2 linked regions of the Streptomyces collinus genome follow. The main gene of each other region encodes a partner of the protein of the gene in region 2 in a complex. Links are inferred from orthologs where the notes say so. Each region holds a gene or a part of one and is shown on either strand. Other genes may lie near its edges. The genes, in order: RFN52_RS06115 and dnaN.

What was found.
Region 1: the proteins of dnaN (region 2) and RFN52_RS06115 are in contact, whole or in part, in a solved structure (PDB 1OK7), measured with the Escherichia coli proteins. The link is inferred for Streptomyces collinus from one-to-one orthologs.

What each region holds. Positions count from the first base shown.
Region 1 is NZ_CP133771.1:1,352,413-1,367,083, forward strand. Bases 11,723-14,671 are described here. They hold RFN52_RS06115 (DNA polymerase IV), read right to left. Parts: upstream 13,950-14,671; coding sequence 12,495-13,949; downstream 11,723-12,494. Other genes in these bases: gcvP (aminomethyl-transferring glycine dehydrogenase), read right to left, coding at 11,723-11,817; RFN52_RS06110 (PRC-barrel domain-containing protein), read left to right, coding at 12,202-12,576; RFN52_RS06120 (MerR family transcriptional regulator), read right to left, coding at 14,106-14,671. Outside these bases: RFN52_RS06060 (LacI family DNA-binding transcriptional regulator), read left to right, coding at 1-545; RFN52_RS06065 (endo-1,4-beta-xylanase), read right to left, coding at 606-1,655; RFN52_RS06070 (carbohydrate ABC transporter permease), read right to left, coding at 1,710-2,474; RFN52_RS06075 (carbohydrate ABC transporter permease), read right to left, coding at 2,549-3,550; RFN52_RS06080 (extracellular solute-binding protein), read right to left, coding at 3,557-4,849; RFN52_RS06085 (APC family permease), read left to right, coding at 5,274-7,253; RFN52_RS06090 (DUF1707 SHOCT-like domain-containing protein), read right to left, coding at 7,255-7,851; RFN52_RS06095 (TOBE domain-containing protein), read left to right, coding at 7,977-8,372; RFN52_RS06100 (TOBE domain-containing protein), read left to right, coding at 8,448-8,867; more of gcvP, read right to left, coding at 8,932-11,722. UniProt on the Escherichia coli protein: Poorly processive, error-prone DNA polymerase involved in translesion repair and untargeted mutagenesis. Copies undamaged DNA at stalled replication forks, which arise in vivo from mismatched or misaligned primer ends.
Region 2 is NZ_CP133771.1:5,542,927-5,557,572, reverse strand. What follows is about bases 5,008-7,931. They hold dnaN (DNA polymerase III subunit beta), read left to right. Parts: upstream 5,008-5,857; coding sequence 5,858-7,006; downstream 7,007-7,931. Other genes in these bases: RFN52_RS25365 (sigma-70 family RNA polymerase sigma factor), read left to right, coding at 7,158-7,931; RFN52_RS25375 (MFS transporter), read left to right, coding at 5,008-5,761. In the rest of the region: RFN52_RS25405 (VanZ family protein), read left to right, coding at 1-498; RFN52_RS25400 (PspC domain-containing protein), read left to right, coding at 564-776; RFN52_RS25395 (ATP-binding protein), read right to left, coding at 858-1,208; RFN52_RS25390 (adenosine deaminase), read right to left, coding at 1,350-2,507; RFN52_RS25385 (alpha/beta hydrolase family protein), read left to right, coding at 2,631-3,389; RFN52_RS25380 (LysR family transcriptional regulator), read right to left, coding at 3,462-4,424; more of RFN52_RS25375, read left to right, coding at 4,487-5,007; more of RFN52_RS25365, read left to right, coding at 7,932-8,174; RFN52_RS25360 (STAS domain-containing protein), read right to left, coding at 8,058-8,444; RFN52_RS25355 (AEC family transporter), read left to right, coding at 8,581-9,501; RFN52_RS25350 (Uma2 family endonuclease), read right to left, coding at 9,503-10,096; RFN52_RS25345 (thymidine phosphorylase), read right to left, coding at 10,193-11,476; RFN52_RS25340 (cytidine deaminase), read right to left, coding at 11,562-11,966; RFN52_RS25335 (ABC transporter permease), read right to left, coding at 11,963-13,228; RFN52_RS25330 (ABC transporter permease), read right to left, coding at 13,225-14,343; RFN52_RS25325 (ABC transporter ATP-binding protein), read right to left, coding at 14,343-14,646. UniProt on the Escherichia coli protein: Confers DNA tethering and processivity to DNA polymerases and other proteins. Acts as a clamp, forming a ring around DNA (a reaction catalyzed by the clamp-loading complex) which diffuses in an ATP-independent manner freely and bidirectionally along dsDNA.

The sequences.
Region 1 (14,671 bases), 4.2 Mb from region 2 along the record:
CCCCGACCATCGGCGCGGCGAACTGGTCGGGCGGCCTCGCGGCCACCGAACACCTGCTGTCCCTCGGCCACCGCCGGATCGGCCTGATCGCCGGCCCGCCCCGCCTGCTGTGCTCACGGGCCCGTCTGGACGGCTACCGCGCGGCCCTGGAGGGCGCCGGCATCACGCCCGACGCGTCCCTCGTCGTCCCCGGAGACTTCCGCCCCGAGTCCGGATTCACCGCCTGCACCACCCTGCTCGACCTCCCCGAACCGCCGACCGCTCTGTTCGCGGCCAGCGACCAGATGGCACTCGGCGCTGTCGAGGCGCTGCGCCGGCGCGGGCTGCGGGTGCCGCAGGACATGAGCGTGGTCGGCTTCGACGACCTTCCAGAGGTCCGCTGGTCGGCCCCGCCGCTCACGACGGTCCGCCAGCCCCTGGCCGACATGGGCAAACTGGCCGTGCGCACGGTGCTCCGGCTCACCCGCGACGAGCAGCCGGACTCACCGCGCGTGGAACTGGGCACCGACCTGGTGGTACGGGCAAGTACCGCGCCTCCGGCCTGACTCCGGCTTGAGGAACGGCGCCCCGCCACCCCCTGTCGGGCAGGGCGCCGTCCGCCCCCGCTACTTCCCGCCGAGCGCCTCACGCAGCGCGAAGTACGCCGGCTTCGGCCGCAGTTCCTCGTCCCACGGCAGGGCCGCGCCCTCACCCGGGAAGAACGCCGGGATCCACGAGTACTTGTCGGTGTAGTCCCACAGGGTGATGCCGACGCATCGGCGTACCGCCAGGCACGCCTCGGTCAGGTCGGCGTACCACTGGGCCTGCTGGGTCAGCTTCTCCTCGGTCGCGGGCAGCTGCATCCGGATGTCGACCTCGGTGAGCGCGGTGTCGAGGCCGAGCCGGGAGAAGCGGCGGAGGTTGTCCTCCAGGGTGGCCGGATAGCCGTACTGCAGGGCCAGATGAGCCTGGAGGCCGATGCCGTGCAGCGGGACGCCCGCGGCCTTCAGTTCCTTGGCCAGCCGGTAGTAGGCGTCGCTCTTCGGGCCGGTCGCCTCGATGTTGTAGTCGTTGAGGTACAGCTTGACCCGAGGATCGGCCTGGTGAGCCCAGCGCAGCGCATCGGCGATGTAGCCGGGGCCGAGCGTCTTGTAGAAGACCGACTCCCGGTACGTACCGTCCTCGTTGAACGCCTCGTTGACGACGTCCCAGGCGAACACCTTGCCCCGATAGTGCCGTACCTCCGCCTGGATGTGCTTCTTCAGCACGGCCCTCAGCTCCGGGGCCGTCCACTCCCTGCTGGTGAGCCATCCGGGCAGCTGGCTGTGCCAGACCAGGGTGTGACCGCGTACCTTCTGCCGGTTGGCCCGGGCGAGGTTCACGATCTCGTCGCCCTGGGAGAAGTCGAACACGCCCTGCTCGGGCTCGGTCGCGTACCACTTCATGCCGTTGCCGGGTGTGATCTGGTCGAACTCGCTGCCGAGCAGGGCCTTGTACGGCCCGTCCACGAGCTCGGGGTTGTCGGTGGCGCTGCCGAAGTAGCGGCCGTGCCGCTGGGCGAGGTCGGCGAGGGTGGGCTGCTGGTGATCCGCGTGGGCGGGGGTGCCGGCTGTGATGCCGGCGGCGACCAGGAGCGCGGCGACGGCGCCGGCGAGTCTCAGACGGGTGGTGCGCATGGTGCGACTCCTCACGACAGGTGGGTGGGCAGAGCCGTACGTTGGCGGAGCGCGTCAGCCCTTGGTGGCGCCGGCGGTGAGGCCGCCGACGAGCTGACGCTCGGCGACCGAGTAGAAGGCGAGTGCGGGCACCATGGCCAGCACCAGATAGGCGAAGACCTTCGCGTACTCGGCGGAGTACTGCCCCTGGAACTGCTGGACGCCGATCGGCAGCGTCCACCACTGCGCGTCGGTGAACACCAGCAGCGGCAGGAAGAAGTTGTTCCAGCTGGTGACCACGGCCAGCACGGAGACGGTGCCGAGCGCGGGCCGGGCCATGGGCAGCAGCACCCGCCAGAAGAAGCCGAACGGAGTGCACCCGTCGAGCGTGGCGGCCTCTTCCAGCTCACCGGGGATCTGCCGGAAGAAGCCCCGCAGGATGATGATCGTCATGGGCAGTCCGAAGGCGGCCTGCGGGAGGATCACGCCGAGGGGGTTGTCCAGCAGGTCCAGGGAGCGCAGCAGCAGGAACAGCGGCAGGGCGGCCACCGCGAAGGGGAACATCAGCCCCATGGTGAACAGCGTGAACAGCGCTTCCCGGCCCCGGAAGGCGAACCGCGCGAAGGAGAACGCCGACAGGGCGGAGACGGCGACGATCAGGACGGTCGTGCCCACCGCGATCAGTGTGCTGTTGCCGATCAGCCGCCAGAAGTCCCCCGAGCCGAGGATCTGGGTGTAGTTGGAGGTGACCCACGACTCGGGCAGACCGACCGGGTTGCGGGAGAGTTCGTCGGTGGACTTGAAGCCGGAGAGCACGGCGTAGAGCAGGGGGACGGCCATGACCGCGCCCACTGCGGTGAGGACGAGGTGCAGGCCCCAGGTCCTGCCGCCCTCACGGGTCTTCTGACTGGCGGTCACTTTCCGTCCCCCCGCATGGTCGTGGTGGCCCCTTCGAGATCGCGCCGGAGCACGAACCGCTGGTAGGCGAGGGCGAAGACGAGGCTGATGCCGAACATGACCACACTGATCGCGCTGGCGTAGCCGACCTGGTAGCGCTTGAAGCCGTACTGGAACATGGTCACGGCCATGGTTTCCGAGTGGTGGTCGGGACCGCCCGCGGTGGTGACCCAGACCAGGTCGAAGAGCTGGATGGACCCGATGACCGCCAGGAACACGCTGATGCGCAGGGTGGGCGCGAGCAGCGGCAGGGTGACGTTGCGGAACCGCTGCCAGGCGCTCGCCCCGTCGATGAGCGCCGCCTCGGTCAGTTCCCGGGGGACGGCCTGAAGCCCGGCGAGGTACAGCATCATGTGGAAGCCGAAGTACTTCCAGGTCATGACCAGGAAGACGGTCGCCATGACGGTGGACGGATCCGCGAACCACTCCCCGCCCAGCCCCTCCAGTCCTACCTTGCCGAGGACCTGGTCGGCGAAGCCGTCGTCCGGGGCGAAGATCATGCCGAAGAGGATTCCGGTGATCGCCTCGGACAGGACGTAGGGGGCGAAGAACAGCATCCGGTAGACCGCCCGGCCGCGCATCCGCTGGTTGAGCAGCACGGCCATGGCGAGCGCGAACGGCAGTTGGAGGGCGAGCGACAGCACCACCAGGACCAGACAGCGCCACAGGTCGCCGAGGAAGACGTCGTCCTGGAGGAGCCGGGTGAAGTTCTCGCCGCCGATGTAGTCGGAGGGCATGCCGAAGCCGCCCCAGCGGAAGAACGCGGCGTACAGGGCGAACAGCATCGGCAGCAGCACGAGCCCCATGAACAGCACCAGGGCGGGGAGTTGGAAGCCGGCCGCGGTGAGCCAGTGCAGCGCGCGTCGCCGGGTCCGCCCCGGGGGCCGCCGGTCAGCGGCCGGGGGCGGGGCACCGGCGCCGCGGCCGGCCCGTTTGTCCGGCAGGAACGTGGAGGTCATCGCCGGCTACTGCTCTTCCTTCGCGGTCTTCGTGATGGACTGGGCGACCTGCCCGGGCGACTTGGAGCCGGCGATGAGCGCGGCCACACTGTCGTTGACCTCCTGGCCGACGGCGGGCGCGTAGGCCTGGTCGAGGTAGAGCTGGAAGCCGGTGGCCGCCTTCAGCTGAGCCTGTACGGCCTTGATGTTGGGGTCGGCGATGGCGCTCTCGGCCGCGGGGACCACGGGCAGCACGCCGGTCTTCTTGACCAGTTCCAGGTCGGTCGCCTCGGACGCGAAGAACTTGAGGAAGTCGACGGCCTCCTGCGGGGCTCCCCGGCGCAGGGCGTGTCCGCCGCCTCCGCCGAACACCTCGGTGATGGCGCCCTTGCCGCCCTCGACCGCGGGGAACGGGAAGAAGCCGAGGTCCTTGCCGAGGCCCTTGCCCGCGTCGGCCTGGACCGTGGGCGCCCACTGGCCCATGAGCTCCATCGCCGCCTTGCCGTTGCCGACGGTGGCGGCCTGGCCGGTGGGTGAGGAGTAGGCGGCGCCGAGGAAGCCCTTCTGGAACGGCTGGAGTCCGACGAGTTCCTCCAGGTGCTCGCCCGCCTCGACGAAGGGGGCACCGGTGAAGTCCTTGTCGTCGTAGGCCTTCTGGAGGGCTTCCGCGCCGGCGGTGCGCATCGCCAGGTAGGCCCAGTAGTACATGCCGGGCCACTTCTCCTTGCCGGCCAGCGCCAGCGGGGTGACCTCGGCGGCCTTGAGCTTGCGTACGGCGTCGAGGAAACCGTCCCAGGTGGTCGGGGGCTCGGCGATGCCGGCCTTCTCGAAGAGCGCCTTGTTGTACCAGAAGCCGATCATGCCGATGTCGAACGGGATGCCGTAGACCTGGTCGTCGAGCAGGTAGGGCTCCTTGGCGACCGGCAGCAGGGCCTCGCCCCACGGTTTGGTGCGGTCCGTGAGGTTCTCGACGAGCCCGGCGTCGACCTGCTGCTTCAGCACGCCGCCGCCCCAGGTGTGGAAGATGTCGGGCAGCTTCCCGGAGGCGGTCAGGGCCGTCATCTTCGACTTGTAGGCGTCGTTCTCCATCTGGACGATCTTTATCTTGACCTTGGGGTTCTGCGCCTCGTACTTCCGGGCGAGGGCAGCCCAGACGGTCTTGGACGGCTCGGTGGTGGAGATGTTCCACCATTCGACCGTGGTCGTCCCGGACGACCCTCCGTCCGAGTCCCCGCCGCATGCGGTCAGTGCCGTCATCCCCAGACCGGCCGCGGCGGAGGCCGCCAGGAAGCCGCGTCGGGACAGTGCGGGGTCGCCCATCATGCGCTCCTCGAAAGTTTCGAAGTAGTTCCAGAAAGGTTCGCTGCTGCCGCACCCTAGAGACAGCGGGTAAACGGTGGCAACCCCTCGTGCACGCTGAATCTTGCGTCAGGACATCGACGGGGAGGGCTGACGAAACATTCGGCTCGTCAGGCGAACGTTACGAAGCTGCCCTGATCGCGATCACACAGGGTGTCCGCCCAGGAGCCGGAGACCGACCCCCCACACCGCGCGAGCCGAGCCGCCGAACGCGCTCTCAGCTCGCGTTTCTGCATCCGCGTCCGCCCCGGCCGCGAGTCTTAACGGAAGCTTGACGCGCACGACCCCCGCATTCAGGGGCCACGGCATCACGCTCCGCTTACGCTGATCGGGCCGTCCAGTGATGGCCGGAACCACGCTGAGTCCGCACATCGGGAGCACGTCGATGGCCACCACCGAGCACCCGGCACCGAGCCCTCCGGAGCCCCCTTCACCCAGCCGTCTGCGCAGCTGGATGCTGGAGGGCCTGTCCGACATGGGCAAGGGCGGCGGCCACACCGGGCCCCATGCCGAGCCGGAACCCCCGCACCGGGGCCAGCCCTGGTGGCGGGTGATGTGCCTGACCGGCGTCGACTACTTCTCCACGCTCGGCTACCAGCCGGGTATCGCGGCCCTCGCCGCCGGACTGCTGTCGCCGATCGCGACGATCGTCCTCGTCGTCGTCACGCTGGCCGGGGCCCTGCCCGTCTACCGCCGCGTGGCCGAGGAGAGCCCGCACGGCGAGGGCTCGATCGCGATGCTGGAGAGGCTGCTCTCCTTCTGGCAGGGCAAGCTGTTCGTGCTGACCCTGCTGGGCTTCGCCGCCACCGACTTCCTCATCACCATCACCCTGTCGGCCGCCGACGCCTCCACCCACCTCGTGGAGAACCCGCATCTCACCGGCGTCCTGCACGACAAGCAGATGCTGATCACCCTGATCCTGGTGGCGCTGCTGGGCGCGGTGTTCCTCAAAGGCTTCCTGGAGGCGATCGGTGTCGCGGTCGCCCTCGTCGGTGCCTACCTCGCACTGAACGTGGTCGTGGTGATCGTCGGCCTCTACCACGTCATCACCGCGGGTCATGTGGTCACCGACTGGTCGAGCGCCCTCACCACCCAGCACAGCAACGTCTTCGCCATGATCGGCGTCGCCCTGCTCGTCTTCCCGAAACTGGCGCTCGGCCTCTCCGGGTTCGAGACGGGCGTCGCCGTGATGCCGCACGTCAAGGGCGACCCGGACGACACCGAGGCCCGGCCGACCGGCCGCATCCGCGACACGAAGAAGCTGCTCACCACCGCCGCGCTGATCATGAGCGTCTTCCTGATCACCACCAGCTTCATCACCACCCTCCTCATCCCGGAGAAGGAGTTCGAGGCGGGCGGCCAGGCCAACGGCCGGGCGCTCGCCTATCTGGCGCACGACTACCTGGGCAACACCTTCGGCACCGTCTACGACGCCTCGACGATCGCCATCCTGTGGTTCGCCGGCGCCTCCGCGATGGCCGGCCTGCTCAATCTGATGCCGCGCTATCTGCCCCGCTACGGCATGGCCCCGCACTGGGCCCGTGCCGTGCGGCCCATGGTCATCGTCTTCACACTGATCGCCTTCGTGGTCACCTGGATCTTCGACGCCGACGTCAACGCCCAGGGCGGTGCCTACGCCACCGGCGTGCTGGTCCTCATCAGCTCCGCGGCGATCGCGGTGACCATCGCCGCCCGCAAGGCCCGGCAGCGGAACTGGACGGTCGCCTTCGCGGTGATCTCCGCGGTGTTCCTGTACACCACCGTGCTCAACGTGATCGAGCGCCCGGACGGCGTGAAGATCGGCGCCTGCTTCATCGCCGGCATCATCCTGGTCTCCCTGCTCTCACGGCTGGCCCGGGCGTTCGAGCTCCGTGTGACCAGCGTGACGCTGGACGACATGGCGGAACGTTTCGTCCGGGACATGGCCAGCCGCCGGATGCGGTTCATCGCCAACGAGCCGGACCGGCGCGACATCGCCGAGTACCGCGACAAGATCGAGCAGATCCGGCAGGACAACGACGTGCCCGGCCAGGAGGACTTCGTCTTCGTCGAGGTGACGGTCACCGACCCGTCCGAGTTCGAGGCGGGCCTGACCGTACGCGGGGAGGTGCTGCACGGCCGCTACCGTGTGCTGACCCTGGAGTCGTCCTCCATCCCCAACGCCCTGGCCGCGCTGCTGCTGCACGTCCGCGACTCGACGGGGTGCACCCCGCACATCTACTTCGAGTGGACCGAGGGCGGGCCCTTCGCCAACTTCCTGCGCTTCTTCCTGTTCGGCCAGGGCGAGGTCGCCCCGGTGACGCGCGAGGTCCTGCGCGAGGCGGAGCGGGACCGCAAGCGGCGGCCGAGGGTGCACGTGGGCTGAGTCAGGCCGTCGCGCTCCTCCTGCCGAAGCCCCTGCGCGGCGAGCGCACGACGAGCTGCCCGTAGGTGACCTCGCCGGTGATCCGTACCCGCAGCCGGACGGGGGCGTCGGCCGGCCGACGCGCCTTGAGCGCCGAGTAGTTCATCACCAGGCCGTCGGTGTCCACGACGACACCCGGCCTGGTCAGCAGTTTCAGGGAGCCGGCGCGCAGGTCCAGGTCGATGTCCAGGGTGTCGTGTGTGATCACCGCGTCGGTGAAGTCGAGCGTCACCTCGCCCCACGCCGAACGGATCTCCAGCCGCCGCGGCACCACCCAGCCGTCGCCCCGCCGGGTCGAGGCCCCCTCCTGCCGGATCCGGACCACGCCGTCGGCCTCGGCGGGCGTCCCGCCGACGGGCACGGGCAGGTCCTCCGTCAGCACGGCGAGTTCGCCCATCGTCCGGGCGGACAACGCGGCCTCCAGCCGCTCGTCGAGCTCTTCCAGGGTGAGCCGGCCGTCGCCCGCGGCGACGCGCAGCACATCCACGGCCCGGTCCCGGTCCGCGTGCGACGCCCTCACCTCGGGCGATCCACCGGTCCGCACGATCTCCGCCGCCATCACTCCACCCCGATCCCCCGGGCACGGCACCCGGCCCACCAGTCGGGACTAACGCTATATCGCGTTATACCCAACGGCCAACCCCGCATCCGCCGTTCCCTTCCCGCGCGCCTATCGTGACCGGCATGCAGTCCTACACGATCGGCCAGGCAGCACGGCTGCTCGGCGTGAGCCCGGACACCGCCCGCCGCTGGGCGGACGCGGGCCGCATCACGACCCACCGCGACGAGACCGGGCGACGGCTCATCGACGGGCGGGACCTGGCCGCGTTCTCGGTCGAACTGGCCCGGTCCGGCTCCGCCGAGGAGGACACGACGTACACCTCGGCCCGCAACGCGTTCCCGGGCATCGTCACCGCGATCAAGCTCGGCGACGTCGCCGCCCAGGTCGAGATCCAGGCCGGCCCGCACCGGCTCGTCTCCCTGCTCACCCGCGAGGCGGTGGAGGAACTGGGCCTGGAGGTCGGCATGGAGGCGACGGCCCGTGTGAAGTCGACGAACGTCCACATCGACCGCGTCTGAACCCCGAGGGGAGGCGGAGGCGACGCAAGCGCACACCTGCCAGGGCGAACACCGCCATCGGGCTACCGTGCACCCATGAGCCTGAGCATCCGCAACCAGCTCCCCGGCACCGTCACCGCCGTCACTCCAGGCGAGGCCATGGCGACGGTCAGGGTCCGCCTCACCGGCGGCCAGGACCTCACCGCGGCGATCACCCGCGAGGCCGCGGAAGAGCTCCGTCTCACCCCGGGCGCCACCGTGCGCGCCCTGATGAAGTCGACGGAGGTCTCCCTGGCCACCGCGCCGGTCGAGGGCCTGTCGATCCGCAATCAGCTCCCCGGGACGGTCACGGACATCGCGGCCGGCGACGCGATGGCGTCGGTCCGCGTCACGGTCGAGGGCGGCGAACTGACCGCCGCGATCACCCGGGACGCGGCGGACGACCTGGCCCTGTCCCCCGGGATCCCCGTCGTCGCCCTGATCAAGGCGACCGAGGTGTCACTCGCCACCCCCTGACGAGCCCGGAGACGGCGGGAGGGGCCCCGCACCGCGGAGCCCCTCCCGTTGACCGGTCGGCCGATCAGTCCTCGTACGCGTCCAGCGGCGGGCAGGAGCACACCAGGTTCCGGTCGCCGTAGGCCTGGTCGATGCGGCGCACCGGCGGCCAGTACTTGTCGGCGGTCGACACCCCGGCCGGGAAGACGGCCTCCTCACGGCTGTAGGCGTGCTCCCACTCCCCGGCGAGCGCGCCGGCGGTGTGCGGAGCGCCGCGCAGTGGGTTGTCCTCCGCGGGCCACTCGCCGGAGCCGACCTTCTCGATCTCCGCGCGGATGGCGATCATCGCCTCGCAGAACCGGTCCAGCTCGGCCAGGTCCTCCGACTCGGTCGGCTCGATCATCAGCGTCCCGGCCACCGGGAACGACATGGTCGGCGCGTGGAAGCCGTAGTCGATCAGCCGCTTGGCGACGTCGTCGACGCTCACACCGGTCGCCTTGGTCAGCGGGCGCAGGTCGATGATGCACTCGTGGGCGACGAGCCCGCCGGGACCGGTGTAGAGGACCGGGTAGTGCGGCTCCAGCCGCTTGGCGATGTAGTTGGCGCTGAGCACGGCCACCTGCGTGGCCCGCTTCAGCCCCTCGCCGCCCATGAGCCGGACGTACGCCCATGAGATGGGCAGGATGCCGGCCGAGCCCCAGGGAGCCGCCGAGATGGGGCCGACGCCCGTCTCCGGGCCGGCCTCGGGCTGCAGCGGGTGGTTCGGCAGGTAGGGCGCGAGGTGCTCACGCACCGCGACCGGGCCGACGCCGGGGCCTCCGCCGCCGTGCGGGATGCAGAAGGTCTTGTGCAGGTTCAGGTGCGAGACGTCGCCGCCGAAGTGCCCCGGCTTGGCGAGCCCGACAAGAGCGTTGAGGTTGGCCCCGTCGACGTAGACCTGCCCGCCCGCCTCGTGCACCTGCGCACAGATGTCGGCGACGTGCTCCTCGAACACACCGTGCGTGGACGGGTACGTGATCATCAGCACGGCCAGCTGGTCGCGGTACTGCTCGATCTTCGCCCGCAGGTCATCGACGTCGATCTCGCCGTCCTCGGCGGTCTTCACGACCACGACCTTCATGCCCGCCATGACGGCGCTGGCGGCGTTGGTGCCGTGCGCGGACGACGGGATCAGGCAGACGGTGCGCTGCTCGTCCCCGTTGGCCCGGTGGTACCCGCGGACGGCGAGCAGACCGGCCAGCTCACCCTGAGACCCGGCGTTCGGCTGGAGGGAGACCTTGTCGTAGCCGGTGACCTCGGCGAGGCGGTCCTCCAGCTCGTGGATGAGGGTGAGGTAGCCCCCTGCCTGCTCGGCGGGCGCGAAGGGGTGCAGCTGCCCGAACTCGGGCCAGGTGACCGGCTCCATCTCGGTCGTCGCGTTGAGCTTCATCGTGCAGGAGCCCAGCGGGATCATGCCCCGGTCGAGCGCGTAGTCGCGGTCGGCCAGCTTGCGCAGGTAGCGCAGCATGGCGGTCTCGGAGCGGTGCTGGTGGAAGACGGGGTGGGTCAGGTAGTCGTCGGTACGCAGCAGCGCGGCCGGCAGCCCGTCCTCGGTCGATGCGTCCAGTGCCTCGACGACACCTTCGACACCGAAGGCGGCCCATACGGCACGCAGCTGGGCCCGCGTCGTGGTCTCGTCGCAGGCGATCGAGACGCGGTCGGCGTCGACGAGGCGCAGGTTGACCCCGTTGTCACGGGCGGCGGCCACGACCTCGGCGGCCCGGCCCTCGACGCGCACGGTCACCGTGTCGAAGTAGGAGCCGTGCACGACCTCGACCCCGCCGTTCGCGAGTCCGGCGGCGAGGACGGTGGCGTACCGGTGGGTGCGCCGCGCGATGCCCTTCAGGCCCTCCGGACCGTGGTAGACGGCGTACATGCCGGCCATGACGGCGAGCAGCACCTGCGCGGTGCAGATGTTGCTGGTGGCCTTCTCACGGCGGATGTGCTGCTCACGCGTCTGCAGCGCCAGCCGGTAGGCCTTGTTGCCGTCGGCGTCCACGGACACGCCGACGAGCCGCCCGGGCAGGCTGCGCGCCATCTTGTCCTGGACTGCCATGTAGCCGGCGTGCGGTCCGCCGAAGCCCATGGGGACGCCGAAGCGCTGCGTCGTGCCGACGGCGATGTCCGCCCCGAGCTCACCGGGCGACTTCAGCAGCGTCAGCGCCAGCAGGTCGGCGGCGACGGTGACGAGCGCCCCGAGCTCGTGCGCCCGGTCGATGACCGGCTTGATGTCCCGCACGGCACCGGAGGCGCCCGGGTACTGGAGCAGCACGCCGTTGATGTCGCGCTCGGCGATGTCGGCGGGGATGCCCTCGCTCAGGTCGGCGACGACGACCTCGACTCCGGCCGGCTCGGCGCGGGTCTGGATCACGGCGACGGTCTGCGGCAGCGTGTCCGCGTCGACCAGGAACAGGCCCTTCTTGTTCTTGCCCAGGCGCCGCGACAGCGCCATGGCCTCGGCGGCCGCGGTGCCCTCGTCGAGCAGGGAGGCGCCGGAGGTCGGCAGACCGGTCAGCTCGGCGACCATCGTCTGGAAGTTGAGCAGCGCCTCCAGCCGGCCCTGCGAGATCTCCGGCTGGTACGGCGTGTAGGCCGTGTACCAGGACGGGTTCTCCATGACGTTGCGCATGATGACGGGCGGCGTGAAGGTGCCGTAGTAGCCGAGGCCGATCATGGAGCCGAGGACCTCGTTGCGGTCGGCGAGGGAGCGCAGCTCGGCGATCACCTCGGCCTCGCTGCGGGCGCCCGGGAGGTCCAGTGCCTCGGTGCTCTTGATCACTGCCGGGACCGCGGCGGCCGTGAGCTCGTCGAGCGACCCGTAGCCGACGTGGGCGAGCATCTTGGCGCAGGCCTCGTGGTCGGGGCCGATGTGGCGCTGCTCGAAGGGGACTGCCTCTTCGAGCTCGGAGAGCGGAATGCGGTGGGCGGTCATTACGGAGGCCTCCTGGTCGACACGACCTGCGAGGGGCACCACGGCACGGGTACCCGGACGGCCTCCCCCTCTGTCATCTCAACCTGAGAGCTTCACCGGATCGCCCGAAGGCCTCCGGCTTTCACCGTCGGTGAGAGCGGACGCCGTCGACACCCGCCCTGCTTTCCAGAGTGACCTCGTCCGTGCGGTACGTGAGCCTGAGAGATTCCGGGGAGGATTTGCTCCTTCGGCGCCTCCGATGGTGTCTGGAGGACTCTCCCGCACGGGGTCAACAGCCGCTGCCAGCGTACCAGCGAGGTCAACGCACGAACCGTCGAGTGGCCGCATCCCCACTTGTACCGTTTTGTAGTGTTTACGGATGAGGTGCGACCAGCTGGAGGGCCCGTGCGAACCGATATCGATCCGCGCAACCTGATCGGCCGCAAGGCGTTCGACCGCAACGGGACCAGGATCGGCACCATCGACGAGGTCTACCTCGACGACGCCACCGGCGAGCCGGAGTGGGCGGCCATACGGACCGGTCTGTTCAGCAGGGACGCATTCGTCCCCCTGGAGCCCAGTGAACTGATCGAGGGCGCCCTGCACGTGCCCTTCGAACGCGCCCTGATCAAGGACGCCCCCGACTTCGGCGTCGGCCGTCACCTCTCCCCGGAGCAGGAACTGCAGCTCTACCACCACTACGGTCTCGACGTCGCCGCCCCGCCCCCGCTCCCGGACCACGACTTCGGCAAGCTGGCGGGCACCGACGAGACGGCCTGAGCCGCCGTCCCGGGCGCTTCGTCTCCCCCTTCGGTCCCTCGTAACACCAACGGCAGCGGATCGGCCGCCTCCAGATCCGGGTCGTCGACCCGGAAGGTCCGCACGCGCCCGGGCTCCGAGTCGGGCGTCTCGAACCGTACGGTGACCCGCCCGAGGCCGCTGCCCTGCACCCATCCGTGCCCGAACTCGGCGTGCCGCACGTCGTGCCCGGCGGGCCACCGCCGCTCGGCGAGCGACGGCTGCTCCTCGGCCGCCGCCACGGCGTGCTCCTCGACCGGGCCTTCCGCGACCGCCCGCTCCCCCGCCGCCTGGGCGAACAGGTCCTCCTGCGTGTAATCGGCGAGGCCGCTGACCCCCACCCCGAGGAGCCGCACCCCACCGGTCGTATCGACCGAGTCCAGCAGTCTGGCCGCCGCCTCGCGGATCACCCCGGGATCGTCCGTGGGCCCGCGCAGCGTCTCGGACCGGGTGAGCGTCGAGAAGTCGTACCGCCGCACCTTCAGCACGATCGTCCGCCCGGACAGCCCTGCCCCGCGCAGCCGCCGTACGCACCGCTCGGCGAGCCGCTGCACCTCCAGCCCGACCCGTGTCCGGTCGTGGATGTCGACGTCGTAGGTGTCCTCGACCGACACCGACTTCGTCTCGCGCTCCGCCACCACGGGCCGGTCGTCCCGCGCCAGCGCCATGGCGTGGAGACCGTGCCCGTGCGCCTTTCCCAGCAGCCGGACCAGTTCGTCCTCGCCCGCCTCGACGATCTCCTCGACCGTGGTGATCCCTGCCCGCCTCAGATGGTCCCCCGTGGCCGGCCCCACCCCCGGCAGCGTCCGCACCGACATCGGCGCGAGCATGGCCCGCTCCGTCCCGGGCTCGATCACCACCAGCCCGTCGGGCTTGGCCTCCTCCGAGGCGATCTTCGCGAGCATCTTGGAGGCGGCGAGACCCACCGACCCGGTGAGCCCCGTGACGGCCCGTATGTCCGCGCGCAGCTTCACCCCGGCCAGCCGCGCCGACCGCTCGTCCCAGGCCACGCCTCCGGCCTCCAGATCCACGAACGCCTCGTCCAGGCTCAGCGGCTCCACCAGCGGCGACAGTGCCCGCAGCAGCTCCATCACCCGCTCGCTGATCGACCGGTAGAAATTGAAGCGCGGCACGAGATACGCGGCGTTCGGCGCGAGCCGCCGGGCCTGCCCCATGGGCATCGCCGAATGCACCCCGAAGACCCGCGCCTCGTACGACGCGGTCGCCACCACGCCCCGCGGCCCGAGCCCTCCCACCACCACGGCCTTCCCGCGCAGACTCGGCTTGGACGCCTGCTCCACCGAGGCGAAGAAGGCATCCATGTCGAGATGCAGGATCGTGGGCGCGGTTCTCACAACTCCGATGCTGCCCTACGCCACTGACAACGCCCCGCGCGACCGCCCTGAACGCCCCACGCGACCGCTCCGAACGCCCAACGGGAAACCGCTTGCCTCCGGTGCGGAAACGTCCCGCCTCCTGCGGCCGCGTGCGGTCCTGCGCTGCCGGACGGCTCAGACGGCCCGATTCCGCCGACGCGCCAGCTCGTCCGCGGGATTGGGCCCGACCAGGGTCTCGCCGGTGTCGATCCGCTCGCCGTGCAGCTGGGACAGCGCGCTCTCGACGTCCCGCCACACCACGCCCACGGCGATCCCGAACACACCCTGGCCTCCCTGGAGCAGGGCATGGACCTCGTCGGGCGAGGTGCACTCGTAGACCGTCGCGCCGTCGCTCATCAGCGTCATGCGCTCCAGATCGCTGAAACCGCGTTCCCTGAGGTGGTGGACGGCCGTACGGATGTTCTGCAGGGACACCCCGGTGTCGAGGAACCGCTTGACGATCTTCAGGACGACCACGTCCCGGAAGCTGTACAGCCGCTGCGTCCCGGACCCGTAGGCGGGGCGCACGCTCGGCTCGACGAGCCCCGTGCGGGCCCAGTAGTCCAACTGCCGGTAGGTGATACCGGCGGCCGCACAGGCCGTGGGGCCGCGATAGCCGATCTGCTCGGACGCCATGGACGTCGTCCCTCCGCTGCTCGGCACCGCACTCGGTCGCTGCGGAGCGTGCTCGGCCGCGCCTC
Region 2 (14,646 bases):
GTCGCCTGGTTAACGCTGCGGCCGCTGGACGTCCCCTGGGTGATGCCCGCCAATCTGCGGCCGTTCGCCGGTATCCGGGCCGATCTCGCCCTGGGCTGGCCCGCGGCGGCCCGCCGGATCGGTGAGGGGCTGGCCCTGCTCGCCCCGCTGGGTGTGCTGCTGCCGATGGTGAGCGGCAGGCTGGTCGTCTCGCCGCTGGCGTCCCTGCTGCGCACCGTCGCGGCCGGCGCCCTGCTGTCGTGGGGCATCGAACTGCTGCAGACCGGCGTGCCCGGTCAGGTCGTCGACGTCGACTCGCTGTTCCTGAACACCGCGGGCGTGGCCCTCGCGCACCTCGCGCTGGTCCCGGCGGGCCGCTCCTGGCTGCGCCGCCGTACCGCCGCCCGCGTGCTGCGTGCGCCCCTCCCGCCCGAGGAGCCGGCTCAGGGTCGGACCCCGACGATTCCCAGGGTCGGGATCGCCCCGTGGAGCGACGCTTTGCCCCCTTCGTCTCCGTAGCGTGGAGTGCAGATGGGGTACTCGGACGAGAGACCCCACGCACACCGACGTTGAAGGAGTCGCACATGTCCCGCCTCGCCCGCCCCACCCACGGCCGCATGATCGGCGGAGTGTGCGCCGCGCTGGCACGGCGCTTCGGCACCTCCGCGACGACGATGCGCGTGATCTTCCTCGTCTCGTGCCTGCTGCCCGGCCCGCAGTTCCTGCTGTACATCGCCCTGTGGATCGTGCTGCCCTCGGAGGACAAGGTCCACGGCAAGACCCAGACGGCCTGGTGACACCCTGATGCGAGAACGCCGATGGGGCGCACCCCGTGCGGGTGCGCCCCATCGGCATGTGTGTCCGCCTCGGCGGGTGGGTCAGCCGACCGGCACTCCGTTCACCGGCAGGCCCTGCGTGGGCAGGCCCTGCACCGGGAGTCCGCCCAGCAGGCCGGCCGGACCCGTCGGGCCCGTGGCGAGCACCTGCTCGGTGACCGGCTGCGCGGCGGCCAGACCGGCACCGGCCGCCGGCTGTCCCTGGCCCAGCGCCTCACCCGAGCCCGGCAGCGTCTGGGAGAGCTGCTCCGCAGGGAGCGCCGCGGTGACGGTCTCCAGCGTCTGGGCGGTGTCCGGGAGGGCCGGGGCGGCGTTGGCGGCGCCCGCACCGGAGGCGGCGAAGGCGGCACCGAGCGCGGCGACACCGAGGGACTTGGCAGCAGACTGCTTCATGAAATGCGTCCTCGTAACGGGATGACGGGATGGGTGAGCGGTCCAGCGACCGTAAACACCCGGCGCCACCCGCCGCAAACATCGAAATACGGTCGGATTTGCGAACACCGTCTGCATCCGCAGTACGCCGAATACCCCGGATCAGCCCTCGGCATCAGCAGAACCACTGGTGGAAGCGGTCTGACGGAACAGCCATTCGGATTTCAGCTCGGCATATCCGGGCTTGATGACGTCATTGATCATGGCCAGCCGTTCATCGAAAGGAATGAACGCTGATTTCATCGCATTGACGGAGAACCACTGCATGTCGTCGAGCGTGTATCCGAATGCCTCGACGAGGTGCTCGAATTCCCGGCTCATGCTGGTGTGGGACATCAGGCGGTTGTCCGTGTTGACCGTGGCACGGAAGTGCAGCCTGCGCAGCAGCCCGATGGGGTGCTCGGCGTACGAGGCGGCGGCCCCGGTCTGGAGGTTGGAGCTCGGGCACAGCTCCAGCGGGATGCGCTTGTCCCGGACGTAGGAGGCGAGCCGCCCGAGTTCGACGCGGCCGTCCTCGTGGACCTGGATGTCGTCGATGATCCGCACGCCGTGCCCGAGCCGGTCGGCGCCGCACCACTGCAGGGCCTGCCAGATGGAGGGCAGCCCGAAGGCCTCCCCGGCGTGGATGGTGAAGTGGTTGTTCTCGCGCTTCAGGTACTCGAAGGCGTCGAGGTGCCGGGTGGGCGGGTAGCCGGCCTCGGCACCGGCGATGTCGAAGCCGACGACGCCCAGATCGCGGTAACGGTTGGCGAGTTCGGCGATCTCCAGGGCGCGGGCCGCGTGCCGCATGGCGGTGAGCAGCGCGCCGACACGGATGCGCTGCCCGTTCTCGTGTGCGCGCCGTTCTCCTTCCCGGAAGCCCTCGTTGACGGCCCCGACGACCTCTTCGAGGCTGAGGCCGCCCTCCAGGTGCTGCTCGGGGGCATAGCGCACCTCGGCGTAGACGACGCCGTCGGCGGCCAGGTCCTCGGCGCACTCGGCGGCGACCCGGACCAGGGCGTCGCGGGTCTGCATGACGCCGACGGTGTGGGAGAACGTCTCCAGATACCGCTCCAGGGAGCCGGAGTCGGCGGCTTCGCGGAACCACACGCCGAGCTTCTCGGGGTCGGTGTCGGGGAGCTGGGTATAGCCGCTCTCGCGGGCGAGTTCGACGATGGTGCCGGGGCGCAGACCGCCGTCGAGGTGGTCGTGCAGCAGAACCTTGGGCGCCCGGTGGATCTGGTCCGTTGTCGGGGTGTTCGCGGTGGTCTGGCTCGTCATTTCCGCACTCTAACTCCTACGCGCGTAGAGGGCGCGGCCCCGGCTGCTTTACTTTTTCGTCGATACGTAACGGTGACCCCGAGGACGGGTCGAGTACACCCGCGCTTCTGACACTGTTCTGTCATGGCACACCAAGCGACGCCGGTTCGCAGGGCCCGGCTGGGCAGGGCACTCGGTCCGCAGCCGACGGCGGTGAGCGGCGCGGTGCTGCTGCTCCCCGGCGGTGACGAGGTCTCCGCCCGCAGACCGTCCCCCATGCTGGCGACCGCCTCCATGCGCGCCGTCGGGCGACGGCTGGCCCGCGCGGGCCGGGACGAGGGTCTCGCCGCGCACGTGGTGCACTACCGCTACCGCGGCTGGAACGGCAGCGAGGCCCATCTCGCGCAGGACGCCACCTGGGCGGCCGACGAGATCGTACGGCGCTACGGGGACGTCCCGGTCTGCCTCGTGGGTCTCGGGATGGGCGGCCGGGCAGGGCTGCGGGCGGGGGGCCACGACGCCGTCAACTCCGTGCTGGCGCTCGCCCCCTGGCTGCCGGAGGAGGACGTCGCGGCGCCACCCGAACCGGTGAAGCAGTTGGTCGGACGCCAGGTGCTGATCGTGCACGGCACGAACGACGGGCGGACGGATCCCGAGCTGTCGTTCCGGCTGGCGGCGCGGGCGAAGAAGGCGAACCGGGACGTGTGCCGGTTCGAAGTGCACGCCGACGGGCACGGGTTGCACCAGTACCGGGACGAAGTGCTGGCGCTGGCCGAGGACTTCGTGATGGGGGCGTTGTTCGGGCGGGTGGTGTCGAGGCCCGTGCGGGACGCGTTCGCGGCGCCGCCGCCGTTGGGGTTGCGGATGCCGCTCGCGGCGGGGTTCAGTCCTTCGAGGCGGTAGCGCCATGTGAGGTGCCCGTGGTTTTCGGGGTGCGGGTTTGTGGTGGGTTGCTCGCGCAGTTCCCCGCGCCCCTCAAGTCGGCAGCAAACTGCCTCTTCTCGAGAGCAGGAACTTCTTGAAAGCCGCCACCGGCGGCGTGTCCGGATGGCCCTCCAGCCAGGCCACGCCGATCTCGCGGGCCGCGCGGGGGGCCGTGACCGTCAGTTCCACCACCCCGGGGCGCGGGACCGCCGGCGGGGGCAGGAGGGCCACTCCCAGGCCCGCCGCCACCAAGCCCCTCAGCGTTTCCGCCTCCTCGCCCTCGAAGGCGATGCGGGGCTTGAAGCCGGCCTCCTTGCAGAGGTCGTCGGTGATGCGGCGCAGGCCGTAACCGGGTTCCAGGGTGACGAAGGTTTCGTCCGCGGCCTCGGCGAGGCGGATGCGGCGGCGGCCGGCCAGGGAGTGGTCGGCGGGGACGACCAGGCGCAGCTTCTGCTCGTCCAGGCGGCGGGCCACGAGGTCGGGGGCGTCCGGCACCGGGGACGTCAGGCACAGGTCGAGCTCGCCGGCGCGGAGGCGTTCCAGCATGGCCTCCCCGTAGTTCTGGACGAGGCTGAAACGGACGCGCGGGTGGTCGGCGCGGAAGGCGTGCAGCAGGCCCGGGACGGTCTCGGCGCCCATGGTGTGCAGGAAGCCGAAGGCGACCTTGCCGGTGGTCGGGTCGGCGTCGGCGCGGACCTCCTCGGCGGCGCGCTCGACCTCGGCCAGGGCACGTTCGACGGAGGTGAGGAAGGTGCGGCCGGCCGGGGTGAGGGAGACCGTGCGGCCGTGCCGGGCGAACAGGTCGACGCCCAGGTCCTGCTCCAGGCGGGCCATGGAGCGGGACAGGGTCGACTGGGGGACGTTCATCTCCTGGGCGGCGCGGGTGACGTGCTCGGTGCGGGCGACGCCCGCGAAGTAGGCGAGGCGCGGCGCCAGCAGCTTCGACATCTCTGCCATGTCTTCTGTGTCACTGCTTGGTGACAGGCGTGGCTGTGAGCTTGGTTGATGCACCATGGGAACGATTATGACCGTTCCATGCATTGGACGGATGAGTGCGGCGTCCGTAGGTTCGAGGCATGTCTCCCGCCAGTACCGGGGCGTCCACGATCGTGGGCGCCGATGCCTCTGTTCCCACCCCCGATGCACGTGTCTCCCCGGGCGGCCCCGGCTACCGCCGGATGAGCTTCGCCCTCTTCCTCGCGGGTGTCGCGACCTTCGCGCTGCTGTACTCCACGCAGGCGCTGCTCCCGCTGATCTCCGGCGAGTTCGGTGTGGCGGCGAGCGACGCGAGCTGGACGGTGGCCGCCGCGACGGGCGGGCTGGCGCTGTTCGTGCTGCCGATGAGCGCCCTGTCGGAGCGCTTCGGACGCCGGGCGGTCATGACCGCGTCGCTCGCGGTGGCCGTCACGCTCGGGCTGCTGGTGCCGCTCGCCCCCTCTCTCGGTGTGCTGATCGCGCTGCGGGCGCTGCAGGGCGCCGCCCTCGCCGGGCTGCCCGCTTCGGCGACGGCGTATCTCGCGGAGGAGGTCAGCCCGAAGGCGCTGGTCACGGCGATCGGACTGTTCGTCGCGGGCAACAGCGTCGGCGGGATGAGCGGCCGGGTCATCACCGGCTGGGTCGCGCAGGAATGGGGCTGGCGGATCGCCGTCGGGGTCATCGGTGTGATCGCGGTGGCGTGCGCGGTGGCCTTCCGGCTGCTGCTCCCCGCCCCCAAGCACTTCAAGGCCGGTTCGCTGCGGCCGCGCGTCCTGGCCCGGACGGTCCGCGGCCACCTGTCCGACCCGCTGCTGTGCCGGCTGTACGCGATCGGCGCACTGTTCATGACGGTGTTCGGCGGTGTGTACACGGTCATCGGCTACCGGCTGACCGAGGCTCCGTTCTCCTTGCCGCAGGGCATCATCGGCTCGATCTTCCTGGTCTACCTGGTCGGCACGGTGTCGGCGTCGACGGCGGGCCGGCTGGTCGGGCGGCTGGGCCGGCGGGGCGCGCTGTACGCGGCGGGCGGTACGACGACGGCGGGTCTGCTGTTGTCCCTGGCGGACTCGCTCCCGCTGGTCCTGGCGGGCCTGGTCCTCATCACGGCGGGCTTCTTCGCGGGCCACGCGGTCGCCTCCTCCGCGGTCAGCAAGACGGCCACGCACGGCCGCGCCCAGGCCTCGGCGCTGTACCAGTCCGCGTACTACATCGGTTCCAGCGCGGGCAGCACGGTCGGCGCGATCGCCTTCCACGCGGGCGGCTGGGCCGGGACGGTCGGGGTCGGACTCCTGGCGGTCCTGGGCGTCGTCACCATCACGGTCTTCGGCACCCGGGCGGCCCGGCTGCAGCGCCGGGAACTGGCCACGGCCGCCTGAGACTCTGCGGCATCCCCCCTGGTCGGGGCCGGTTGTCAGTGGGTGCGGATAACGTCCGCGCCGGCTGGTCACCGGTTTCGAGCAGGGGGATTTTTCATGGAGCTCCGCATCGACCGTACGGAGTTCGCCGATGCCGTGGGCCGGGCGGCCCGCGCGCTGCCCGGCCGGACACCGGTGCCGGTGCTGGGCGGGCTGCTGCTGGAGGCGGGCGCGGGGCGGCTGGCCGTGACGGGGTTCGACTTCGAGGCGGCGGTTCGGGTGGAGGCCGACGCGGAGGTCACGGCCCCCGGGCGGGTGCTGGTCCCGGGGCGGCGGCTGCTGGACGTCTGCCGGGTGCTGCCGGACGGGCCGGTGGGCTGTGTGCTGGAGGGCTCGCGGTTCACGGTGGAGGCGGACGGTACGCGCTTCGGGCTGTCGACGCTGCCGCTCGCGGAGTACCCGTCGCCGCCCGGGCCGCCCGCGCCCTACGGCACCGTCGACGCCGCCGCCTTCGCGACCGCCGTCGCCCAGGTGGCGGTCGCCGCCGGACGTGACGACACGCTGCCCCTGCTGACGGGCGTACAACTGCGCCTCGACGGCGGGGAGATGACCCTGTCGGCCTCGGACCGCTACCGGTACGCGGTGCGGCGGCTGGAGTGGAAGCCGGAGGTCGCCGCCGGTGACGGGGTCGTGGAGACACTGCTGCCCGCGCGGCGGCTGCTGGACGCGGCGCGGTCGCTGGGGCGCGGCGGGAACGTGCGGATCGGGTGGGAGCCGGGCGGGGGCGGCGGGCTGGTCGGATTCGAGAGCGGGCGGACGCGGACCGCGCTGCGGCTGCTGGACGGGCGGCTGCCGTCGTACACGTCGCTGTTCGACATGGCGGGGGCAGCGGTCGCCGAGGTGGCGCGCGAGGACCTCGCGGAGGCGGTGCGGCGGGTCGCGGTGGTGGCGGAGGCGAACAGCCCCGTGCGGCTGGACTTCTCGGCCGGCGGATCCCTACGGCTGCGCGCCGGCTACGGCGACGACGTGGCGGCCCAGCGGCTGCCCGCCACGCTGAGCGGCGCCGACGAGATGCCGGTCGCGTTCAACCCGGCCTACCTGCTGGACGCCCTGACGTCCTTCGAGAGCCCACGGGTGCGGCTGGAACTGCTCGGGGCGGGGCAGCGGGCGCTGCTGCACGCCGTGCCGGGCGACGGGGAGGCGGATGCGGGCGCGGAGGCCGGGGAGCACCGGCATCTGCTCATGTCGGTCAAGGAGCTCGTGTGAAGGCCCGCACGTCGGTCGCCGCCGGTCTGGATCACCAGCTCCCACCTGCGCTTTTGTGCGCTCGGGGGGCCGTTGTCAGTGGGCTGCGGTAGCTTCCGGAGTGCTGGAGCGCAATGGCGCGTGAACAGAACGTCCACAGGGGTGGGTGGAGATGGCGAACGGCACGGCGGCACCGACGGACCTGGACAGCAGGCTGGAGGCACACCGGACGGAGCTGACGGGGTACTGCTACCGGATGCTCGGCTCCTCCTTCGAGGCGGAGGACGCGGTGCAGGACACGATGGTCCGCGCCTGGCGCAGCTACGCCACATTCGAGGGCCGCTCCAGTCTGCGCTCCTGGCTCTACCGCATCGCGACCAACGTGTGCCTGGACATGCTGACCGCGGGCAACAAGCGCGCCCGGCCCATGGACCTGACCGAGTCCACCCCGCTCGCCCAGGCCGCCCTCTCCCCCCGACCGGACAACACCTGGCTGGAGCCCATGCCGGACGCCCGTGTGCTGCCCACCACCGGTGACCCGGCGGAGGCGGCGATCGCCAAGGAGTCCGTGCGGCTCGCGTTCATGGCCGCCCTGCAGCAGCTCCCGGCCAAGCAGCGGGCCGTGCTGATCCTGCGCGAGGTCCTGGCCTGGAAGGCCAGTGAGGTCGCCGAGCTGCTGGACACCTCGGTGGCGTCGGTGAACAGCGCCCTCCAGCGGGCCCGTGCCACCCTCGCCGAGCGGCAGGAGCGGGGCGCCGCGGCGGCCGTCTCCGACCCGCTGGACGAGGACCAGCAGAAGCTGCTGGACCGCTATGTGGCGGCCTTCGAGGGCTACGACATGACGGCGCTGACGGCGCTGCTGCACGAGGACGCGGTCATGACGATGCCGCCGTTCGACCTGTGGCTGACCGGCACGCGGGACATCACCGGCTTCATGACCACCCTCGGCGCGCCCTGCGCGGGCTCCCGGCTGGTGCCCGTCCAGGTCAACGGCCTGCCCGGGTTCGCCCAGTACAAGCCGGACCCCGAGAAGGGCGGCTTCACGCCGTGGGCGGTCCAGGTGCTGGAGATCTCAGACGGCCGGATCACCGGGTTCCACTGCTTCCTCGACACCCAGCGCTGGTTCCCGCTCTTCGACCTCCCCCTCCACCTCGAAGCCGAGACCGACCAGGTCGAGCAGGGCGCGTAGCGCCGGATCGGGGTCGCGCAGCCGGATCCGCCCCCCGGCGCGGCGGGCGGCCAGCTGGAGCCTCCCCAGCAGATCGACGGCGGCGAGGCCCGGCGGCCCCAGGCCCGCGACATCGCACACCACGACCCGGGCACCGCTGCCGTGCAGCAGTGCCCGCACATCGTCGCTGAGCCCCCTCACCTCGTCCCGGGTGACGGGGCCGGGCAGTACGAGCACGGGCGGTGTCATGGCGTCCACGATCGGTAGACCGGGCGGGCGGCGGTAACTCATCGCGGCTGTCCGTCCTGTCGGCGCCGTAAGGATCACATTGACCTGGGCAGTGCCTTCCCCGGAGGGTTGGCTGTATGCCCCACCGATCCGGCCCCGCCGTACTGCCCGCTGCCCTCGTCGCCGGTGGGGAGGAGCCGTGCAGGGGGTGCTGAGCGGGTTCGCGGTCATCGCCGTCGTCATCGGCGTCGGCTATCTGATCGGCCGGCGGGGGTATCTGGGCGACGGCGGCCGTGAGGTCCTGACGAAGCTCGCCTTCCATGTGGCGTCGCCGGCGCTGCTCTTCACGACCCTCGCGCAGGCCGACCTGTCCGTGATCTTCTCCGACCGGCTGCTGGTCACGGCGATGAGCACGGCAGCGGTGGCGGGGATCTTCGTGGCGGTGGGGGCGGCGCGCGGCTGGGGCGTGGGCCGGACGACGATCGGCGCGCTGTGCTCCAGCTACGTCAACTCCGGGAACCTGGGCATTCCGATCGCCGTGTACGTGCTGGGTGACGCGTCGCTGGTCGCGCCGGTGCTGCTGTTCCAGCTGGTCGGTGTCACACCGGTGGCGCTGACGGTGCTGGACCTGGCGAGCGGCGGGGGGAAGCGTCCCCTGTGGCAGCGGCTGCTCACGCCGCTGCGCAATCCGATAGCGCTGGGCTCCCTGGCCGGGGTGGTGGTCTCGGCGTCGGGCCGCACGGTGCCGGGCCCGCTGTTGGACCCCCTGACCCTGATCGGCAACATGTCGGTGCCCGCCGTGCTCCTGGCCTTCGGCATCTCCCTGCGCGGCAGCACGCTCCCGCTGCGCGGCGCGGAACGGGCCCCGGTACTCCTCGCCGTGGCCCTGAAGTCCGTGGTCCAGCCCCTGGTCGCCTGGGCCCTCGCGGCGGGCGTCTTCGGTCTGCGCGGCGCCCTGCTGCTCGACGTGGTGGTGACGTCGGCGCTGCCGGCGGCGCAGAACCTCTTCACGTACGCGAGCAGCTACCGGGTGGGCGAGGTGCTGGCGAGGGAGGCGATCCTGCTGTCGACGGTGCTGGCGGTGCCGGTGCTGGTGGGGGTGGCGGCTGTGTTGGGGTGACTCAGTTCTCGGCGAACTCGCCGGTGTCGATATCGAGGCCGAAGGGCTCGGGCAGCGTGATGAGTTCTCCGAACTTGCCCGCGTCGAGAACCCGGTAGACATCCCGTTGCGGTTCGCCGTAGAGCGTGATGGTGGGACCGCCGGGGGCCCAGCCGTCGATGAGCAGATACAGCGGGACACCCGCCTGGGCGTAGCCTGCGGCCTTTTTGATCCGGTCGTGCGCCGCGTTCGACTTGGACGTGATCTCGACGATGAGTTCGGCGGCAGCCGCTGGGATGAAGTTGCCACCCTCGTCCCGGAGAACCTGCCTGGGGGCTACTGCAAGATCAGGAATGTAGAGCCCGTCACGGGACGGGACCGCCGTACCCAGGGTCTGGTAGATGCCCCAGTGCCTGGGGATGACCTCGTACAAGGCGCGCTGAACCAGGTCAGCGATGTCGTTGTGGGCGTTGGACGGCGGTGGTGCCACGGTGACGATCCCCTCGATGATCTCCACCTTGCAGCCCTCTGGCGCGTCCGTCTCCTGCCAGATCCGGACGAGGTCGTCCCACTCGTGCCCGTTGGCCGGCGAGTGGTCGACGGTGAGTGCGCTCATGGCGGTTCTCCAATCGGTGCGTCACCGATCCCAGCATGCCGAACGGGACCGGCGGGGGTCCACCGATCCCGTTCACCCGAAGGGGAAACCGCCTGGTCAGGCGATACGTTCCAGCACCACCGGCGACGCCGTGAAGTCCGTCCCGGGCGCCGCGACGTCATAGGCGCCCTCGATCGACTGGAGGGCGTACTCGAAGCGCTCGGGTGTGTCGGTGTGGAGGGTCAGGAGGGGCTGGCCCTCCGTGACCGTGTCGCCCGGCTTGGCGTGCATCTCGACGCCGGCGCCCGCCTGCACCGGGTCCTCCTTGCGGGCACGGCCCGCGCCGAGGCGCCAGGCCGCGACGCCGATGCCGTAGGCGTCGAGGCGGGTCAGGACACCCGAGGCCGGGGCCTTGATCACGTGCTGCTCGCGGGCCACCGGAAGCGTCGCGTCCGGGTCGCCGCCCTGGGCCGCGATCATGCGCCGCCAGACGTCCATCGCGGAGCCGTCGGCCAGCGCCTTCGCCGGGTCGGCGTCCTTCACCCCGGCCGCGTCCAGCATCTCGCGGGCCAGGGCGACCGTCAGCTCGACCACGTCCGCCGGGCCGCCGCCCGCCAGGACCTCCACCGACTCGCGGACCTCCAGGGCGTTTCCGGCGGTCAGACCGAGGGGGGTGGACATGTCCGTGAGGAGCGCGACCGTCTTCACGCCGTGGTCGGTCCCGAGGCCGACCATCGTGGAGGCCAGCTCACGGGCGTCCTCGATGGTCTTCATGAAGGCGCCGGTGCCGACCTTCACGTCCAGCACCAGCGAGCCCGTACCCTCGGCGATCTTCTTGGACATGATCGAAGAGGCGATCAGCGGGATGGCCTCGACCGTGCCGGTGACGTCCCGCAGGGCGTAGAGCTTCTTGTCGGCGGGGGCCAGGCCGTCGCCCGCGGCGCAGATGACCGCGCCGGTGGTGTCGAGGACGTGCAGCATCTCCTCGTTGGAGAGCAGCGCACGCCAGCCGGGGATCGCTTCGAGCTTGTCCAGGGTGCCGCCGGTGTGGCCGAGGCCGCGGCCGGACAGCTGCGGTACGGCCGCGCCGCAGGCGGCGACCAGGGGGGCGAGCGGCAGGGTGATCTTGTCGCCGACGCCGCCCGTGGAGTGCTTGTCGGCGGTCGGGCGGGACAGGGACGCGAAGTCCATGCGCTCGCCGGAGGCGATCATCGCGGCCGTCCAGCGGGCGATCTCGCGGCGGTTCATGCCGTTCAGCAGGATCGCCATGGCGAGGGCGGACATCTGCTCGTCGGCGACCTCCCCGCGGGTGTACGCGTCGATGACCCAGTCGATCTGTGCGTCGCTGAGTTCACCGCGGTCCCGCTTGGTGCGGATGACGGAGATGACGTCCATGGCCATGGCTTGGCTTCCTTCCGAGGGTTCCAGAAGCCGCACGGCCCCTCTGAGCCGGTCGCGTGAGCAACTCAGAGGGGCCGCACGGGGGTTACTTGCTGAGGTGTTCCGGGCCGAAGGCCTGGGGCAGCATCTCCGAGAGCGGCAGGATCCCGGCGGGGGTCTCCAGCAGCATCTCCGGGCCGCCGAACTCGTGGAGCAGCTGGCGGCAGCGGCCGCACGGGACGAGTGTGTCGCCGTTGCGGTCGACGCAGGTGAAGTGCGTCAGTCGGCCGCCGCCGGTGTTGTGCAGCTCCGACACCAGACCGCACTCGGCGCACAGTCCGAGGCCGTACGAGGCGTTCTCGACGTTGCAGCCGGAGACGATCCGCCCGTCGTCGACCAGGGCGGCCACGCCGACCGGGTAGCCGGAGTAGGGGGCGTACGCCCGGGACATGGCGTCCCGGGCCACCGCGCGCAGCTTCTCCCAGTCGACGGCGGAACCGGCGTCGGTCACTTGCCCTGCCCCTTCCGGTACGGCATGCCGTTCGCCCTCGGCATCCGAAGCCGCTGGGCGGACAGGGCGAGGACGACCAGGGTGATGACGTACGGCGTGGCGGAGACGACCTGGTTCGGGACCTCGTCGGTGGTCGCGTACCAGGCGAACACCAGGGCGCCGGCGACCAGCGTGCACACGGCCGGGACGTACTTCTTGCGGACGACCAGCCAGATGGCGCCGATGATCAGCAACAGCGCGCCGAGCAGCAGCAGGGCGTGGACGTTGGCGGAGCCGCCGCGCAGGTTGAGGCTGTCGGTGTAGCCGAACAGGCCCGCGCCGAGGGCGAGGCCGCCCGGCATCCAGTTGCCGAAGATCATCGCCGCGAGGCCGATGAAGCCGCGTCCGCTGACCTGACCCTCCAGGTAGAAGGGGTTGGCCACGATGGACAGGAAGACACCGCCGAGGCCGGCCAGACCGCCGGAGATGACGACGGCGATGTACTTGTACTTGTAGACGTTGACGCCGAGGGACTCGGCGGCCACCGGGTTCTCGCCGCAGGAGCGCAGGCGCAGGCCGAACGCGGTGCGCCACAGGATCCACCAGGTGGCGGGGATCAGCGCGACGGCGATCAGCGTCAGCCAGGACACGTTGGTGACCAGGCCGCCGAGCAGGCCGGCGATGTCCGAGATCAGGAACCAGCCATGGGCGTTGAGGTCCCTCAGGGCGTCGGACAGACCGGGCACCGTGAAGTTCCCGAGGGATTCCACCGCCGGGGACTGCTTGGCGGAGCCGCCGGTGTGGCCCTCGAAGGCGAGGGGCGCGAGGTAGCGGGTGGCGCCGAGGGCGAGGATGTTGATCGCCACACCGGAGACGATGTGGTTGACGTTGAAGGTGACGGTCACGAAGGCGTGCAGCAGACCGCCGATCGCGCCGCCGAGGATGCCGACCAGGACCCCGGTCCACGGGCCCCACTGGAAGCCGGCCCAGGCCCCGAACCAGGTGCCGAGGATCATCATGCCTTCGAGGCCGATGTTGACCACGCCCGCGCGCTCGGCCCACAGGCCGCCGAGACCGGCGAGGCCGATCGGGACGGCGAGCTGGAGCGCGGTGGACATCTGGCTGACGTTGGTGATGCCGTCGGCGCCCGTGATGATGCGGACGATCGAGGTGAGCGCCAGGCCTCCGGCGATGATGAGCAGCAGGACGGGCCACGACAGGCGACGGCCGGTCGGCGCCGCGGGCTGCAGCGAGGGCTGGTTGACGTCGGTCGCGGTGGTCATCGGCCAGCCACCTCCTTCGTGTTCTGGGCGCCGAGCACGTGACCGGCGGCGAGTTCGGCACCGACGCGGCGCTGCTGGCGGCGCAGGCCCCATTCGCGGACGGCCTCGTAGGAGACGACGACCGAGAGGACGATCAGGCCCTGCATGATGACCGCGATCTCCTTGTCGTAGCCGTGGAAGTCGAGCTCGGGCGAGGCCTTGTCGAGCCAGGCCCACAGCAGGGCGGCGAAGGCGATGCCGACGGGGCTGTTGCGGCCCAGCAGGGCGATGCCGATGCCGAGGAAGCCGATGCCGGTGGGGAAGTTCAGGCTGTAGGTGTGGGTGTCACCGAGCAGGATCGGCAGGCCGGCGAGGCCCGCGATGCCGCCGGAGATCAGCATGGCGCTGAGCACCATGCGCTTGGGGTCCACGCCACTGGCCGCGGCGGCGGTCTGCGAGGCACCGGAGGCGCGCAGGTCGAAGCCGAAGCGGGTGCGGTTGAGGACGACCCAGTAGCCGATGCCGAGCAGCACGGCGAGCAGCACCAGGCCGTAGATCTCGCCGGCCGCGCCCATCGGGATGCCGGGGATCCAGCCGGACTCGTACATCTCGCCGGTGGTGTTGTTGTTGCCGACCTTCACGCCGAAGACGTCCGGCAGCCACAGGTAGGCGATCACGGAGGTCGCGATCGCATTGAGCATGATCGTGGCGACGACCTCGCTGACGCCGCGGGTGACCTTGAGGACACCGGCGATGCCGGCCCAGAAGGCGCCGGTGAGGACGGCCGTCAGGAGCAGCAGCGGGACCTGGATCGCGGCGGGCGTGTTCACATGGGCGCCGACGATGGCGGCCATCATGGCGCCGAGCTGGTACTGGCCGTCGACGCCGATGTTGAACAGGTTCATCCGGAAGCCGATGGCCACCGCGAGGGCCGCGATGTAGTACATCGAGGCCTGGTTGATGATCAGGACCTGGATGTCGGAGAAGCTGAGCTGCTCGAACATCAGGGCGAACGGTTCGAAGGGGCTCTTGCCCGACGCGAGCAGCACGATCGCGCTCAGGACGAAGGCCACGGCCAGCGCGATGACCGGTCCGGCCACCGCGAGGAGCACGCGCTCCTTGTCGAACTTCTTCATCAGCGGGCCTCGTCTTCCGGAGACTCGGGGGCGTCGGCCTTCGAGATCTCGGGGGTGTCGTCGTGCTCCAGGTGCCCGGTGGCGGCACCGGTCATGGCCGAGCCGAGCTCCTCGGGGGTGATGGTGGCCGGGTCGGCGTCCGCGACCAGCTTGCCGTTGTAGATCACGCGCAGCGTGTCGGACAGGCCGATCAGCTCGTCCAGGTCGGCGGAGATCAGCAGCACGGCCAGGCCCTCGCGGCGCGCCTCGCGGATGTGATCCCAGATGGCGGCCTGGGCACCGACGTCCACGCCCCGGGTGGGG